Regions from separate parts of the Echinicola jeungdonensis genome, predicted to be linked through region 1. Evidence: riboswitches for the same ligand, from Rfam matches in the RefSeq annotation. Region 1 holds a riboswitch; each other region holds the start of a gene.
What was found. Region 1 has a riboswitch for cobalamin ahead of metE (5-methyltetrahydropteroyltriglutamate--homocysteine S-methyltransferase). Riboswitches for the same ligand answer to the same signal wherever they lie in the genome.
Positions count from the first base shown of each region.

Region 2: linked by a shared signal. The riboswitch ahead of metE (5-methyltetrahydropteroyltriglutamate--homocysteine S-methyltransferase) and the one ahead of metE (5-methyltetrahydropteroyltriglutamate--homocysteine S-methyltransferase) in region 1 are both predicted to bind cobalamin.
Region 3: linked by a shared signal. The riboswitch ahead of QWY93_RS17065 (TonB-dependent receptor plug domain-containing protein) and the one ahead of metE (5-methyltetrahydropteroyltriglutamate--homocysteine S-methyltransferase) in region 1 are both predicted to bind cobalamin.

Region 1 covers NZ_JAUFQT010000001.1:3,195,652-3,200,777, reverse strand. Annotated here, with positions in the region: gene QWY93_RS13320 (SusC/RagA family TonB-linked outer membrane protein) at 1-158, opposite strand, end outside; gene QWY93_RS13315 (AraC family transcriptional regulator) at 679-1,566, shown strand; gene QWY93_RS13310 (cupin domain-containing protein) at 1,614-2,096, opposite strand; gene QWY93_RS19695 (acyltransferase) at 2,109-2,345, opposite strand; gene QWY93_RS19690 (LbetaH domain-containing protein) at 2,378-2,692, opposite strand; cobalamin riboswitch at 2,942-3,137, shown strand; gene metE (5-methyltetrahydropteroyltriglutamate--homocysteine S-methyltransferase) at 3,311-5,126, shown strand, end outside.
Region 2 covers NZ_JAUFQT010000002.1:18,059-23,184, forward strand. Annotated here, with positions in the region: gene metE (5-methyltetrahydropteroyltriglutamate--homocysteine S-methyltransferase) at 1-1,561, opposite strand, end outside; cobalamin riboswitch at 1,735-1,930, opposite strand; gene QWY93_RS19735 (LbetaH domain-containing protein) at 2,180-2,494, shown strand; gene QWY93_RS19740 (acyltransferase) at 2,527-2,763, shown strand; gene QWY93_RS13585 (cupin domain-containing protein) at 2,776-3,258, shown strand; gene QWY93_RS13590 (AraC family transcriptional regulator) at 3,306-4,193, opposite strand; gene QWY93_RS13595 (SusC/RagA family TonB-linked outer membrane protein) at 4,714-5,126, shown strand, end outside.
Region 3 covers NZ_JAUFQT010000002.1:874,626-879,751, forward strand. Annotated here, with positions in the region: gene QWY93_RS17045 (DUF547 domain-containing protein) at 1-264, opposite strand, end outside; gene QWY93_RS17050 (hypothetical protein) at 450-728, opposite strand; gene QWY93_RS17055 (hypothetical protein) at 1,064-1,396, opposite strand; gene mgrA (L-glyceraldehyde 3-phosphate reductase) at 1,867-2,862, shown strand; cobalamin riboswitch at 3,030-3,225, shown strand; gene QWY93_RS17065 (TonB-dependent receptor plug domain-containing protein) at 3,340-5,126, shown strand, end outside.

The sequences.
Region 1 (5,126 bases):
ATTACCTTTCCGGTAATTTCCTGGGATTGTGCCAAACCTAGTTTTGTAAAGGTCATCAAAATGATAACCCCAAGCATTTTGGCCATTGTTATAGGGTCAATTATCCTGCTATTACAGGAGTTAAACCCTTTTAACCATTTTTGTGAAAACTGTTTCATAAGGATGTTATTTTGGATATTAATTAGATTTTCTTTAGGTAATCAAAACGCGCTATTAATATAGCGTCACCATATTTTATTTCAACAAACTTATTGTTTGAAATTATTTATTACTCCAAAGCAATAGTATTCCAAATTAAGTTTCGAAATTGATTATCCAAACCTTTGCATATTGGTTTTATGGACTTGTACGCTCCCATTTATTTAATATTTATTCTTAAGCTAATTTTGTCAGTCGTAAATTTCCCACAACTGAGTAAAACATGTTTATTCCTATAGTATTTCATTAATTATTGTTTGTATTTCTACGGAGCTCCTATCAGAATAATTAAAACCAACAATTCTTTTAATACAGAATAAACAGTAGGTTTATAATCATTTAATAAATCATTATGACTCAAATGTAGCCCAATAAGGCAGGAGGTAAATGGACAATGATATTTTACACATGGACAAAAGCACAAATTTTTAAAAATAAAAATATGATTATATTAGCACTACAATCACCCTATACTGTTATATGAAAAATAAGCCAACACTAAAAACCGGTTTTAAAGGAGAAAAAATCAATGTAATCCCAAGAAGACTGTTAACAGATTATTCAAAAAGAGAACTTACTAAAAACTTATACTTAACTGATATTGGTTATTTTCCAAAAGCGCTTCATCACTTCCGGAAAAGACCACAGGGTTGCCCTGAGTACATTTTAATTTATTGTATTGAAGGAAAGGGAACCATCAAAATTAATCAATCCAGTTTTCAGCTAACTCCCAATTCTTTTTACATCATCGAGTCAAAGCAGAATCACGCCTATTTTTCGGATGAGAAAAATCCTTGGTCCATTTTCTGGGTTCATTTTACAGGTGTAAATGCGAAGGAAATTTTTCAAAGGTTCAGAAAACAGAATAATAACCAACCCATCATTATCCCTTTTGAGAAAAACCGGATTGCAGAGTTTGAATACATGATTGACCTTTTTAAAAATGGTATTTCGGAGGAAATATTCGAGTATTCGAGCATGTTGCTTCATAAAACCCTAGGTTCCTTTATTTATTATTCTATTAAGTCAAACAAAAAGGTTCAGTCTTCCAACGAAGATTTAGTCAATGAAATCATTGACTATTTGAACCAACATATTTACGACACGGTGACCATTGAGGAAATTTCACGTACGTTTAATAAGTCTTCCTCCACCATTTTTTCACTTTTCAAAAAAAAGACCGGCCAATCACTGATCCATTTTTTCAATTTATTAAAAGTCCAAAAAGCTTGTGAGCTTTTCAATCTAACTAACATGTCTGTAAAAGAAATCAGCTACGAACTGAACTTTCAGGATCCACTTTATTTTTCGAGGTTATTTAAAAAATACATGGGGGTATCCCCATCAACGTATAAAAATGAGCTTTAAAAAGCCAAACCTATTACCGATTACATTTAAACCAGGAAAGGGATCATTTATTCACCAACATTGTACTCTTCATCAGTCACCGGCTCCATCCATTCTACTATGCCTTTCTCAGTATTTGGAACAATATACATTTGCTGTAAACCGGTATCAGGACTTGCACCATGCCAATGACGGGTATTGGGAGGGCATTTTACTATATCCCCTTTTTTCATTACCTGAATGGGCTCCCCTTCGATTTGGTGATAGCCTACACCATCAGTAATAATAAGGATTTGGCCTCCAGGATGGGTATGCCAGTTGCTTCTTGCCCCTGGTTCAAAAAAAACATTTCCCACCAAAGTGGTATAAGTTGAATCATTGGGCACAAGGCCATAATTGTAGGCTTTGCCAGTAAAATACTCAGAAGGTCCTAACTTCCCTTTAGGGAAAATGGCTTCCAAATCTTTTTGTTCTGTTTCGGATGAATCTTGTCCTTGACACCCCTGGAGAACCAAAGCTGAGAATACTAATAACAGATTGATATTTTTCATAATATAAGAAATTTATTGACCTATTTTCTTAATAACCTTTGCAGGAACACCTGCCACAAAACAGTTTGAGGGCACATCTTTTGTTACCACCGCACCTGCAGCTACTACCGAGTTTTCACCAATGGTAACCCTGGGAAGGATGGTAGCAATGGCACCGACCCAGACATTCCTTTTTATTATCACTTCTGCAGGAACCATGGTCTTTCGGGAGGCAATCTCCACTGGATGGTTTTCGGAGCTTATATTCACCCGTGGGCCAAGCATCACTTCATCTTCAATAGTTATACCCCTAAATCCAAAAAGCTGCAGGCATGGTTGATAAACACATTTTTCCCCAGCTTTATATTTTTTCCAACATTGGTATAAAATGGCGTAAACAATGTGGTACTTTCATCAATTGGGCTTCCTATGATCTCGGAGAGCCATGACCGAATTTCCTGGATATTACAAGCTGAATTCAGTTTCACAGAAAGCTTGATGGTCTCATTAACTGCCTTCCTAATCTTCCCGTAATCCGGGTCATCCATGGAAATCACTTCCCCTGACCTCAGCCTTTCAAAAATATCTTTTGCTTGGTTTGTCTGGTGCTTTCCCATTCTGTATGAACTTGATTTTCCATTACAAATGTATACCTAGAAATCTATTAGAAATTAATGATTTTCAAATCAAAAAGTAAGAAATTCAAACCCACATTTCAGTTCAAGTCCTAAAATATGGCCTTAAATAATAAAAGGGTTATTGCAATCAGCATTGATATAGAGGAAAAACCAATAACTAATTTACCCAACAACCAATTACTTTAACCGAATTCCCTATATTTGCAGCCCAAAGTTCTTTACTTGATTTCTTCATCTTCCAATATAGGTCCTTGACCAAGGTCAGGGTGAATAGGGAACCGTGTGAAAATCACGGGCTGTCGCGCAACTGTAAGTAATGGAAAAGTTTTTACCCTTAGTGGTCCACTGTCCCGATAACCATCGGGGTGGGAAGGACGGTAAAAATGTTACAAGCCAGGAGACCTGCCTATATTGAAATGACAATGCTTTCGCGATTTGAAGCCCTGTCAAGTAGGATGCTTTTTCCAAAAAATTATGGGACTCGTGTGCCTAAGGAAAAAGTATATCCTGTTTTTCACCTCCACTTCTTATCCGCAGGGCATTGTGAAGTTTAGCTAAAGGCTTTTGACCTATTTATCACGTTAAAAGTTTAAAATTATGCTAACGCACAATCTTGGCTACCCGCGGATTGGTAGCAAAAGACAACTCAAAAAGGCCAGTGAAGCTTACTGGGCCGGAAAATCAACCCTTCGTGAACTCCAGGAAACCGGTGCAAACATCCGGGAAGAAAATTGGAAAATCCAACAGGAAGCAGGCATTGACCTGATCCCTTCCAATGATTTTTCCTTCTACGATCAGGTTTTGGACATGTCCTTTACCGTTGGTGCTATTCCTGAAAGATACCATGAGATTGTAACTGACCAGAAAAAACCTGAACTGGACCTTTATTTTGCCATGGCCCGGGGCTATCAGAAAAATGGCCTTGATATCATTGCCATGGAAATGACCAAATGGTTCGATACCAATTACCATTATATCGTTCCTGAATTTAAAAAGAATCAGCCCTTTAAACTCTTCTCCACAAAAATCCTGGATGAGTTCAAAGAGGCAAAAAGACAGGGTATCATCACCAAACCTGTCATCCTTGGACCGGTCTCCTACCTCCTATTGGGTAAAGAAAAGGAAAAAGGTTTTAAGCGAATTGAGCTGATCAAAAACCTTGTCCCTGTTTATTTGGACATCCTCAAAAAACTGGAGGAATCAAACGCTACCTGGGTACAATTGGATGAACCTTTTCTTGCCATGGATCTGGATCAGGAAGAAAAGGAAGCTTTTGAATATACATACAAAACCATCCGCAAAGCTTGTCCGAACCTTAAAATCCTTTTGACCACTTATTTTGGCGGCCTGGATGAAAATTTGGACCTGGCTTGTGAATTGCCAGTTTGTGGCCTGCATTTGGATTTGGTCCGGGCTCCAAAACAACTTGAAAAGACATTGGATAAACTTCCGCAAAACCTAAGCCTTTCTTTAGGATTGGTAGATGGAAGGAATATCTGGAAAAATGATTTCAAAGCTTCTTTGGAATTACTTGAATTGGCCAAAGGCAAGAAAAGTGAAAACCGCCTATTGATAGCTTCCAGTTGCTCTTTGCTTCATTCACCCTGTGACTTGGAGGAGGAAAAATCTGGCTCAGGGTTGACGGCTGAGATCCAACAATGGTTGGCTTTTGCCAAGCAAAAAGTCGGTGAAATTGCAAGCTTGAAGCAACTAGCTTTGGATTCCGGTTTGCCGGAAAACCAACAATTATTGGAGGAAAATCAAAAAGCTATCCAATCTAAAAAAACCTCTTCCATCATCCATAAACAAGAGGTGGGACAGGCTGTAAGCAGCCTTACACCAGGCCATAGCACGAGGAATAAGCCTTTTGGAGAAAGGAGAAAACTTCAAACCCCAAACCTGAACCTTCCACTTTTCCCAACCACAACCATTGGTTCCTTTCCTCAAACCAAGGAGGTAAGGCAATGGCGAGCTCTAAAGAAAAAGGGGAAATTGACTCAAAATCAATATGATGAGCTGATCAAAAGTGAAACCGAAATGGCAATACGTTGGCAGGAAGGAATTGGATTGGATGTTTTGGTTCATGGGGAGTTTGAAAGAAATGATATGGTTGAATATTTCGGGGAGCAATTGGAAGGCTTTGTCTTCACCCAAAATGGCTGGGTCCAAAGTTATGGTTCCCGCTGCGTTAAACCTCCCATTATTTATGGAGACGTTTCCCGTCCTGAGCCTATGACCGTTGGTTGGACTTCTTTTGCCCAATCCCTGACAGAAAAAAATGTAAAAGGAATGCTCACAGGGCCGGTAACCATTTTGCAATGGTCCTTTGTCCGAAATGACCAGCCCAGATCAACCACTTGTCAGCAAATTGCCCTGGCTATCAGAGAAGAGGTGGCTGATTTGGAAAAAGAAG
Region 2 (5,126 bases), on a different contig from region 1:
CATTTTGGGTGAAGACAAAGCCTTCCAATTGCTCCCCGAAATATTCAACCATATCATTTCTTTCAAACTCCCCATGAACCAAAACATCCAATCCAATTCCTTCCTGCCAACGTATTGCCATTTCGGTTTCACTTTTGATCAGCTCATCATATTGATTTTGAGTCAATTTCCCCTTTTTCTTTAGAGCTCGCCATTGCCTTACCTCCTTGGTTTGAGGAAAGGAACCAATGGTTGTGGTTGGGAAAAGTGGAAGGTTCAGGTTTGGGGTTTGAAGTTTTCTCCTTTCTCCAAAAGGCTTATTCCTCGTGCTATGGCCTGGTGTAAGGCTGCTTACAGCCTGTCCCACCTCTTGTTTATGGATGATGGAAGAGGTTTTTTTAGATTGGATAGCTTTTTGATTTTCCTCCAATAATTGTTGGTTTTCCGGCAAACCGGAATCCAAAGCTAGTTGCTTCAAGCTTGCAATTTCACCGACTTTTTGCTTGGCAAAAGCCAACCATTGTTGGATCTCAGCCGTCAACCCTGAGCCAGATTTTTCCTCCTCCAAGTCACAGGGTGAATGAAGCAAAGAGCAACTGGAAGCTATCAATAGGCGGTTTTCACTTTTCTTGCCTTTGGCCAATTCAAGTAATTCCAAAGAAGCTTTGAAATCATTTTTCCAGATATTCCTTCCATCTACCAATCCTAAAGAAAGGCTTAGGTTTTGCGGAAGTTTATCCAATGTCTTTTCAAGTTGTTTTGGAGCCCGGACCAAATCCAAATGCAGGCCACAAACTGGCAATTCACAAGCCAGGTCCAAATTTTCATCCAGGCCGCCAAAATAAGTGGTCAAAAGGATTTTAAGGTTCGGACAAGCTTTGCGGATGGTTTTGTATGTATATTCAAAAGCTTCCTTTTCTTCCTGATCCAGATCCATGGCAAGAAAAGGTTCATCCAATTGTACCCAGGTAGCGTTTGATTCCTCCAGTTTTTTGAGGATGTCCAAATAAACAGGGACAAGGTTTTTGATCAGCTCAATTCGCTTAAAACCTTTTTCCTTTTCTTTACCCAATAGGAGGTAGGAGACCGGTCCAAGGATGACAGGTTTGGTGATGATACCCTGTCTTTTTGCCTCTTTGAACTCATCCAGGATTTTTGTGGAGAAGAGTTTAAAGGGCTGATTCTTTTTAAATTCAGGAACGATATAATGGTAATTGGTATCGAACCATTTGGTCATTTCCATGGCAATGATATCAAGGCCATTTTTCTGATAGCCCCGGGCCATGGCAAAATAAAGGTCCAGTTCAGGTTTTTTCTGGTCAGTTACAATCTCATGGTATCTTTCAGGAATAGCACCAACGGTAAAGGACATGTCCAAAACCTGATCGTAGAAGGAAAAATCATTGGAAGGGATCAGGTCAATGCCTGCTTCCTGTTGGATTTTCCAATTTTCTTCCCGGATGTTTGCACCGGTTTCCTGGAGTTCACGAAGGGTTGATTTTCCGGCCCAGTAAGCTTCACTGGCCTTTTTGAGTTGTCTTTTGCTACCAATCCGCGGGTAGCCAAGATTGTGCGTTAGCATAATTTTAAACTTTTAACGTGATAAATAGGTCAAAAGCCTTTAGCTAAACTTCACAATGCCCTGCGGATAAGAAGTGGAGGTGAAAAACAGGATATACTTTTTCCTTAGGCACACGAGTCCCATAATTTTTTGGAAAAAGCATCCTACTTGACAGGGCTTCAAATCGCGAAAGCATTGTCATTTCAATATAGGCAGGTCTCCTGGCTTGTAACATTTTTACCGTCCTTCCCACCCCGATGGTTATCGGGACAGTGGACCACTAAGGGTAAAAACTTTTCCATTACTTACAGTTGCGCGACAGCCCGTGATTTTCACACGGTTCCCTATTCACCCTGACCTTGGTCAAGGACCTATATTGGAAGATGAAGAAATCAAGTAAAGAACTTTGGGCTGCAAATATAGGGAATTCGGTTAAAGTAATTGGTTGTTGGGTAAATTAGTTATTGGTTTTTCCTCTATATCAATGCTGATTGCAATAACCCTTTTATTATTTAAGGCCATATTTTAGGACTTGAACTGAAATGTGGGTTTGAATTTCTTACTTTTTGATTTGAAAATCATTAATTTCTAATAGATTTCTAGGTATACATTTGTAATGGAAAATCAAGTTCATACAGAATGGGAAAGCACCAGACAAACCAAGCAAAAGATATTTTTGAAAGGCTGAGGTCAGGGGAAGTGATTTCCATGGATGACCCGGATTACGGGAAGATTAGGAAGGCAGTTAATGAGACCATCAAGCTTTCTGTGAAACTGAATTCAGCTTGTAATATCCAGGAAATTCGGTCATGGCTCTCCGAGATCATAGGAAGCCCAATTGATGAAAGTACCACATTGTTTACGCCATTTTATACCAATGTTGGAAAAAATATAAAGCTGGGGAAAAATGTGTTTATCAACCATGCCTGCAGCTTTTTGGATTTAGGGGTATAACTATTGAAGATGAAGTGATGCTTGGCCCACGGGTGAATATAAGCTCCGAAAACCATCCAGTGGAGATTGCCTCCCGAAAGACCATGGTTCCTGCAGAAGTGATAATAAAAAGGAATGTCTGGGTCGGTGCCATTGCTACCATCCTTCCCAGGGTTACCATTGGTGAAAACTCGGTAGTAGCTGCAGGTGCGGTGGTAACAAAAGATGTGCCCTCAAACTGTTTTGTGGCAGGTGTTCCTGCAAAGGTTATTAAGAAAATAGGTCAATAAATTTCTTATATTATGAAAAATATCAATCTGTTATTAGTATTCTCAGCTTTGGTTCTCCAGGGGTGTCAAGGACAAGATTCATCCGAAACAGAACAAAAAGATTTGGAAGCCATTTTCCCTAAAGGGAAGTTAGGACCTTCTGAGTATTTTACTGGCAAAGCCTACAATTATGGCCTTGTGCCCAATGATTCAACTTATACCACTTTGGTGGGAAATGTTTTTTTTGAACCAGGGGCAAGAAGCAACTGGCATACCCATCCTGGAGGCCAAATCCTTATTATTACTGATGGTGTAGGCTATCACCAAATCGAAGGGGAGCCCATTCAGGTAATGAAAAAAGGGGATATAGTAAAATGCCCTCCCAATACCCGTCATTGGCATGGTGCAAGTCCTGATACCGGTTTACAGCAAATGTATATTGTTCCAAATACTGAGAAAGGCATAGTAGAATGGATGGAGCCGGTGACTGATGAAGAGTACAATGTTGGTGAATAAATGATCCCTTTCCTGGTTTAAATGTAATCGGTAATAGGTTTGGCTTTTTAAAGCTCATTTTTATACGTTGATGGGGATACCCCCATGTATTTTTTAAATAACCTCGAAAAATAAAGTGGATCCTGAAAGTTCAGTTCGTAGCTGATTTCTTTTACAGACATGTTAGTTAGATTGAAAAGCTCACAAGCTTTTTGGACTTTTAATAAATTGAAAAAATGGATCAGTGATTGGCCGGTCTTTTTTTTGAAAAGTGAAAAAATGGTGGAGGAAGACTTATTAAACGTACGTGAAATTTCCTCAATGGTCACCGTGTCGTAAATATGTTGGTTCAAATAGTCAATGATTTCATTGACTAAATCTTCGTTGGAAGACTGAACCTTTTTGTTTGACTTAATAGAATAATAAATAAAGGAACCTAGGGTTTTATGAAGCAACATGCTCGAATACTCGAATATTTCCTCCGAAATACCATTTTTAAAAAGGTCAATCATGTATTCAAACTCTGCAATCCGGTTTTTCTCAAAAGGGATAATGATGGGTTGGTTATTATTCTGTTTTCTGAACCTTTGAAAAATTTCCTTCGCATTTACACCTGTAAAATGAACCCAGAAAATGGACCAAGGATTTTTCTCATCCGAAAAATAGGCGTGATTCTGCTTTGACTCGATGATGTAAAAAGAATTGGGAGTTAGCTGAAAACTGGATTGATTAATTTTGATGGTTCCCTTTCCTTCAATACAATAAATTAAAATGTACTCAGGGCAACCCTGTGGTCTTTTCCGGAAGTGATGAAGCGCTTTTGGAAAATAACCAATATCAGTTAAGTATAAGTTTTTAGTAAGTTCTCTTTTTGAATAATCTGTTAACAGTCTTCTTGGGATTACATTGATTTTTTCTCCTTTAAAACCGGTTTTTAGTGTTGGCTTATTTTTCATATAACAGTATAGGGTGATTGTAGTGCTAATATAATCATATTTTTATTTTTAAAAATTTGTGCTTTTGTCCATGTGTAAAATATCATTGTCCATTTACCTCCTGCCTTATTGGGCTACATTTGAGTCATAATGATTTATTAAATGATTATAAACCTACTGTTTATTCTGTATTAAAAGAATTGTTGGTTTTAATTATTCTGATAGGAGCTCCGTAGAAATACAAACAATAATTAATGAAATACTATAGGAATAAACATGTTTTACTCAGTTGTGGGAAATTTACGACTGACAAAATTAGCTTAAGAATAAATATTAAATAAATGGGAGCGTACAAGTCCATAAAACCAATATGCAAAGGTTTGGATAATCAATTTCGAAACTTAATTTGGAATACTATTGCTTTGGAGTAATAAATAATTTCAAACAATAAGTTTGTTGAAATAAAATATGGTGACGCTATATTAATAGCGCGTTTTGATTACCTAAAGAAAATCTAATTAATATCCAAAATAACATCCTTATGAAACAGTTTTCACAAAAATGGTTAAAAGGGTTTAACTCCTGTAATAGCAGGATAATTGACCCTATAACAATGGCCAAAATGCTTGGGGTTATCATTTTGATGACCTTTACAAAACTAGGTTTGGCACAATCCCAGGAAATTACCGGAAAGGTAATCTCAGGAGAGGACCAATTGCCTATTCCAGGGGCAACCGTCCTTGTAAAAGGATCCAGTACTGGAACAGTTACAGATTTTGAAGGAAATTATTCCCTGAATGTTTCCAATCCAGCAGAGGCAATTTTGTCTTTTTCCTTTGTGGGCTATATTAGTCAGGAAGTTCCTGTAAACAATCAGTCACAAATAAATATCACCTTGGAACCAGATTTTGCCCAACTGGATGAAGTTGTGGTGGTGGGATATGGTGAAACCAA
Region 3 (5,126 bases), on a different contig from region 1:
AGCATTGATCCAATAAGCCAATTGCTCTTCCCTGGACCATTGGTTTCGGTCAGGTGGATTTTGACTGACCAGGTTTAAGTAGTCCCCAAGCAAGATTGAGTCCTGTTGAAAATTTTCATAATCCACAATCCCATTTTTGTGGACATATTTGTTCAACAGCTCATCCCAAATTTTATGAGAAGGTACCTGACTCCCTTCCTCTCCCAGTAACTGCCCCTGACAGGCATTCACCCCTATCAAAATCAATAAAAATGAAATTACCATCCAGGGGAAAAAATTCCATTTAAAAATCATTTCATTCAATTTTAGGGATGAATTGAAATATTTGACGGGAAAAAATATAGTATTGTTTCTATTATAATGGAATTTAAATCCAGTATAGCTAAAACCATTCCCTGGCATTATTTATTGACAGGGAAATAAATAATACATGTTTTTAAAGCGTAAAATTATGCCATAGAACTATTTAGGTGAGAATTTAATTTTAGAATTTCAAGATTGAAATCATAATAATCTATTTCCTTGATCATCTTAATCAAAGTATCTGCAAATTCCTGTTTGCAAATAGAAATACCATATTTAAGTTGATCTCCCTCATCGACCATGATCCTATGTTCATCGAATAAGCGGGAAAGTTCGGCTTTATTTTTAGCCTTGATAAATAGGTGGTCGGGACTTTGAGTCGCATGGACCACCGAAATAGCTCCGTGTATAGATCGTATCCACATAACAAAACTTTTTAGGTTGATAATATGAGTTTTTTATTTTGGTGACTTTTTGATATCCTTTGTAAAAAATCTGAAAGGAAAAATATTTAACTTCTATAAATCTTAAAACTGATTTTGCTTTTCATATTCCCCCGGTGAGGGAGCCCAGACATCACTCAAAACTTGGTAGTTCGATAGAAAGGACAATGTAGTAACTGAGTTTATAAAAAGCAATTTTTTTGGTTTATTTTACATGTTATTTATTAAAAAACGCCGTTCCCTTGGTTTAGCCCTGATTTAATAAAAAAAGGTTCAGGAAAAATTCCTGAACCTTTTCACCAAGTTTGATAAAAAAATCAACGAAAAGAAAGTTGGAGTGCTTTTAACAACCTAACGATGGTTTTGTCCTTCATTTTTCTTTCAAAAAATCCATGATTATACTGGTCAATGACCACGGCTGCTAAAAGTAATTTGCATAAACTTAAGCGATCCATTTCTTGATACAGGTCTTGTCCATACCTTAATTTTTCCAGGCAAGCATTATGATCCATTGACAATTTTAAATCCAATGCTTTTATCTCATGTTTAAGTTCATGAGCCAAGTCATAAAAATCATAATAAAAATAGGCCGCTTCCAAGGTCAATTCTTTTCCAATTATCCTTTCTACCCGGTCAAATTCTTTTTCCATAACCGGTATAAATTGAAAAATATCATAAAGTCGGTCGTAATTAATCTCTTGCCAAAAAAACGGCAAATCGTGGGGGGATAGTAGCTTCTCATTGATCATCATTACCTTAATTTAAAGTTCAACAGATGATTTACCCGCCTTACGTTAATCAAAAGTTTTTTAGCGAAAACGGAAAGATAAGTTCTGAAAAAAAATCATTGATGTCAAGTACTAATAATTATTTTATCCTATTTTTTTTGTTCTTTAAAATATATTTTCAGGATTTCATAATTCATCATCAACTCCTTAGATATTTTTTTGTTGAATAATTTCTTCTGATCAAGGGAAAAACCTGAAAGAATTTTTTCATTGCCCTCCTACCCAAATCCATTTAAGAAATTACATTTCAGCCGCCTTTTATTCTCACTTGGAATGAATAACCTAATTAAATACCTATATTCATGGTTTTGTATTAATAGATAATTGATAATATGCAAACCTATCAACCTAACCCAAAACGTTACCAAAATATGATTTACCGGCGCTGTGGAAATAGCGGCCTGAAACTATCTGCCCTCTCCTTAGGCCTTTGGCACAATTTCGGGGATGTGGACAGTATTGAAAATTCCAGAAAACTTTTGCGTACGGCATTTGATGCTGGAATTACGCATTTTGATTTGGCCAATAATTATGGGCCACCTCCCGGTTCCGCTGAAGAAAATTTCGGAAAAATATTGAAAACAGACTTCCATGGCCTTCGGGACCAAATGGTTATTTCCTCCAAGGCAGGTTATTATATGTGGGAAGGCCCATATGGGGATTGGGGCTCCAAAAAATACCTGATTTCAAGCCTGGACCAAAGCCTTAATAGACTGGGACTGGACTATGTTGATATTTTTTATCATCACCGTCCAGACCCTGAAACTCCTTTAGAAGAAACCATGGGGGCATTGCACCAAATCGTCCAACAAGGAAAAGCCCTTTATGTGGGCCTCTCCAATTATAAGAAAGAGGAAGCAGCAAAAGCTTTTAAAATCCTTAAGGACCTGGGAACTCCCTGCTTAATCCACCAGCCCAAATACTCCATGTTTGTACGTTGGGTGGAAAATGGCTTAATGGACCTCTTGGGCAAAGAAAAAGTGGGCTGCATTCCTTTTTCCCCCCTTGCTCAAGGCATGTTGACCAATAAATATCTTCATGGAATTCCAGAAGACTCCAGGGCTGCCAAATCACACGGTTTCCTAAAAACAGACCAAATTACCGAGGACAACCTTTCCAAAATCAAATCACTTAATGAGCTGGCCAAGGAAAGGGAGCAAAGCCTTGCCCAAATGGCATTAGCTTGGTTATTAAAGGATGAAAGGGTGACCTCAGTATTAATCGGTGCCAGTAAAACCAGTCAATTGGAAGATTCCATTGCTTGTTTAAACAATATTCAATTCACCGAAGAGGAATTGGTTAAAATCGAAAATATACTTGAATCTTAAAAATTTATTCCTGCAAAAAGGTGTGGAAATAAAAATTCCACACCTTTTTCTTCCCCCTAAACCTCAACTTATTTCCATTTGAATTCCTTACTTCCACCCATTGTTATAACTTTAAAAGCTTAGTCTAACTAAGAACAAAATTGATGAGGAATTAAATATTTTCCTTTATCTTTGCACCAGTTTTTGGTATCCCTTTACATAAAAGGGATTTAAAAGGGAATCCGGTGAAATTCCGGAACTGTACCCGCAGCTGTAAGCTTCATCATAGCTTTGGAAAATCAGCACCACTGTGTGCCTTAGGCGCATGGGAAGGTCATCCAAAGTGAAGTAAGTCAGAAGACCTGCCAATTTCTACCACTTAATTCAGAGCTTTCGGGTGAAAAGCAATGGAGTCAGCCTTTAATTAAGTAAAGGCCCTTTTACATTTCCCCAGAAAGTTCATAGTGTCCACAATCTTAAAAACCAATTTTAAACGCTATGAACACCCAATTTGTTCAACTGCCCATTAAAGGCAGAAAGTGGGCTATACCCGCCCTATTGATTACTTTCCTTTTAGGAACTCAAAACTCATTTTCCCAGGATACTACCGAACTTGATGAAGTGGTGGTTATTGGGACGAAGTTTGAAATCCCGGTAGAAAAATCTGGAAAAACCATCTACAAACTTTCCCAGCAAGACCTGGAAAGAAATGCAGGAAAATCTGTAGCCGATATCCTAAATGAGGTACCCGGCATTCAAATGGATGGTAACTTTGGCTCTCCTGGAACCAATATCAGTTATTTTGTAAGAGGTGCAAGCAGCAAAAACACCCTGATCCTCATTGATGGCCTTCCCATTAATGATCCCTCAAACATTTCCTCAACTTATGACCTTAGATTGCTTTCGCTAAACCAAGTAGAATCTATCGAGGTATTAAAGGGCGGCCTTAGTACGCTATACGGAACTGGAGCTTCAGCAGCTGTCATCAACATCAAGCTCAAGGAAAGCAAAGGAAACAAACCTTTTGGTGGAAGTGTTGATTTTAATGCTGGGTCATTCGGTACTTATAATGGCAACCTTAGCTTCAATGGCAAAAAGGATAAATTCAGCTATTTGGTCTCTGGAAATTTTTTGACCTCTGAAGGCTTTTCTTCCGCTTCCGATGAGCAGGCCACTATCCCTTTTGGAAAAGATGGTTTGGACCGTAAAAATGCCCTGTTAAAATTAGGGTATGAATTTTCAGAAAAATTCAACCTGGATTTTTTTACAGGCTACGATGACATGGAAGCCGATTATGATCAAGGAACCTTTGCAGATGCGGATTTCCAACAAATCAATAACCAATTAAGGTTTGGCATTACACCCTCCTATAAATATGCAAAAGGTAAGGTAAGCCTGAAGTCTGTTTACAACCTGAATGAAAGGGAATTTATCAGTAATTTCCCCTCCGAGTACAAGGGAAGAAACCTTCAAATAGACCTCACCCAGGAACATAATATTTTGCCAGGCTTAAAAGGGCTATGGGGTGTTAATTTGCAGCAATTCTCCTATGAACAACCCGGGGAACTTGATTTTAAATCCAATAAATTCACTTTGGTGGATCCCTATGCCTCTTTCTTCTATGAGGCTCAATCAGGTTTTAACCTTCATGCAGGTGCCAGGGTAAATACCCACTCCGAATATGACCACAAATTCATCTATAATGTGAACCCAAGCTACTATGTGCCTATTTCCTCATCGGTATCGTTAAAAGTATTGGCTTCTATCTCCACCTCTTATATCACACCCTCTCTGTACCAAATAAATTCTCCACAATATGGGAATGACATGCTCAACCCCGAAGAGTCTTTAAATTATGAACAGGGAGTTTCTTTATATGTTGGAAAGGAGTTTACATTAAACCTTGTTCATTTTACTAGAGATGAAACCAGCCCTATTGATTTTGTTTCCATATTCGATGAAGATGGTTCCTATATCGGTGGGCAATATCAAAATACCGAAGCAGAAAGAAGTGTTGAAGGATTTGAAGCAGACTTTTCTTGGACACCCAATAAGTATTTGGACCTGTCTGGCCATTATGCCCATGTAAATACCGATAAACCTAGCACATTTTACCGGGTTCCCAAAAATAAATGGGGTTGGACGGTGAATGCACAGCCAATCGAAAACACTGAATTTTCCTTAAAATACAATTTCACAGGAAAAAGAACCTTCTATGATTTCAGTGAAGGGGAGATGGAATTGGAAGGTTTTGGTTTAGTTGACCTATACATACAACGGACTTT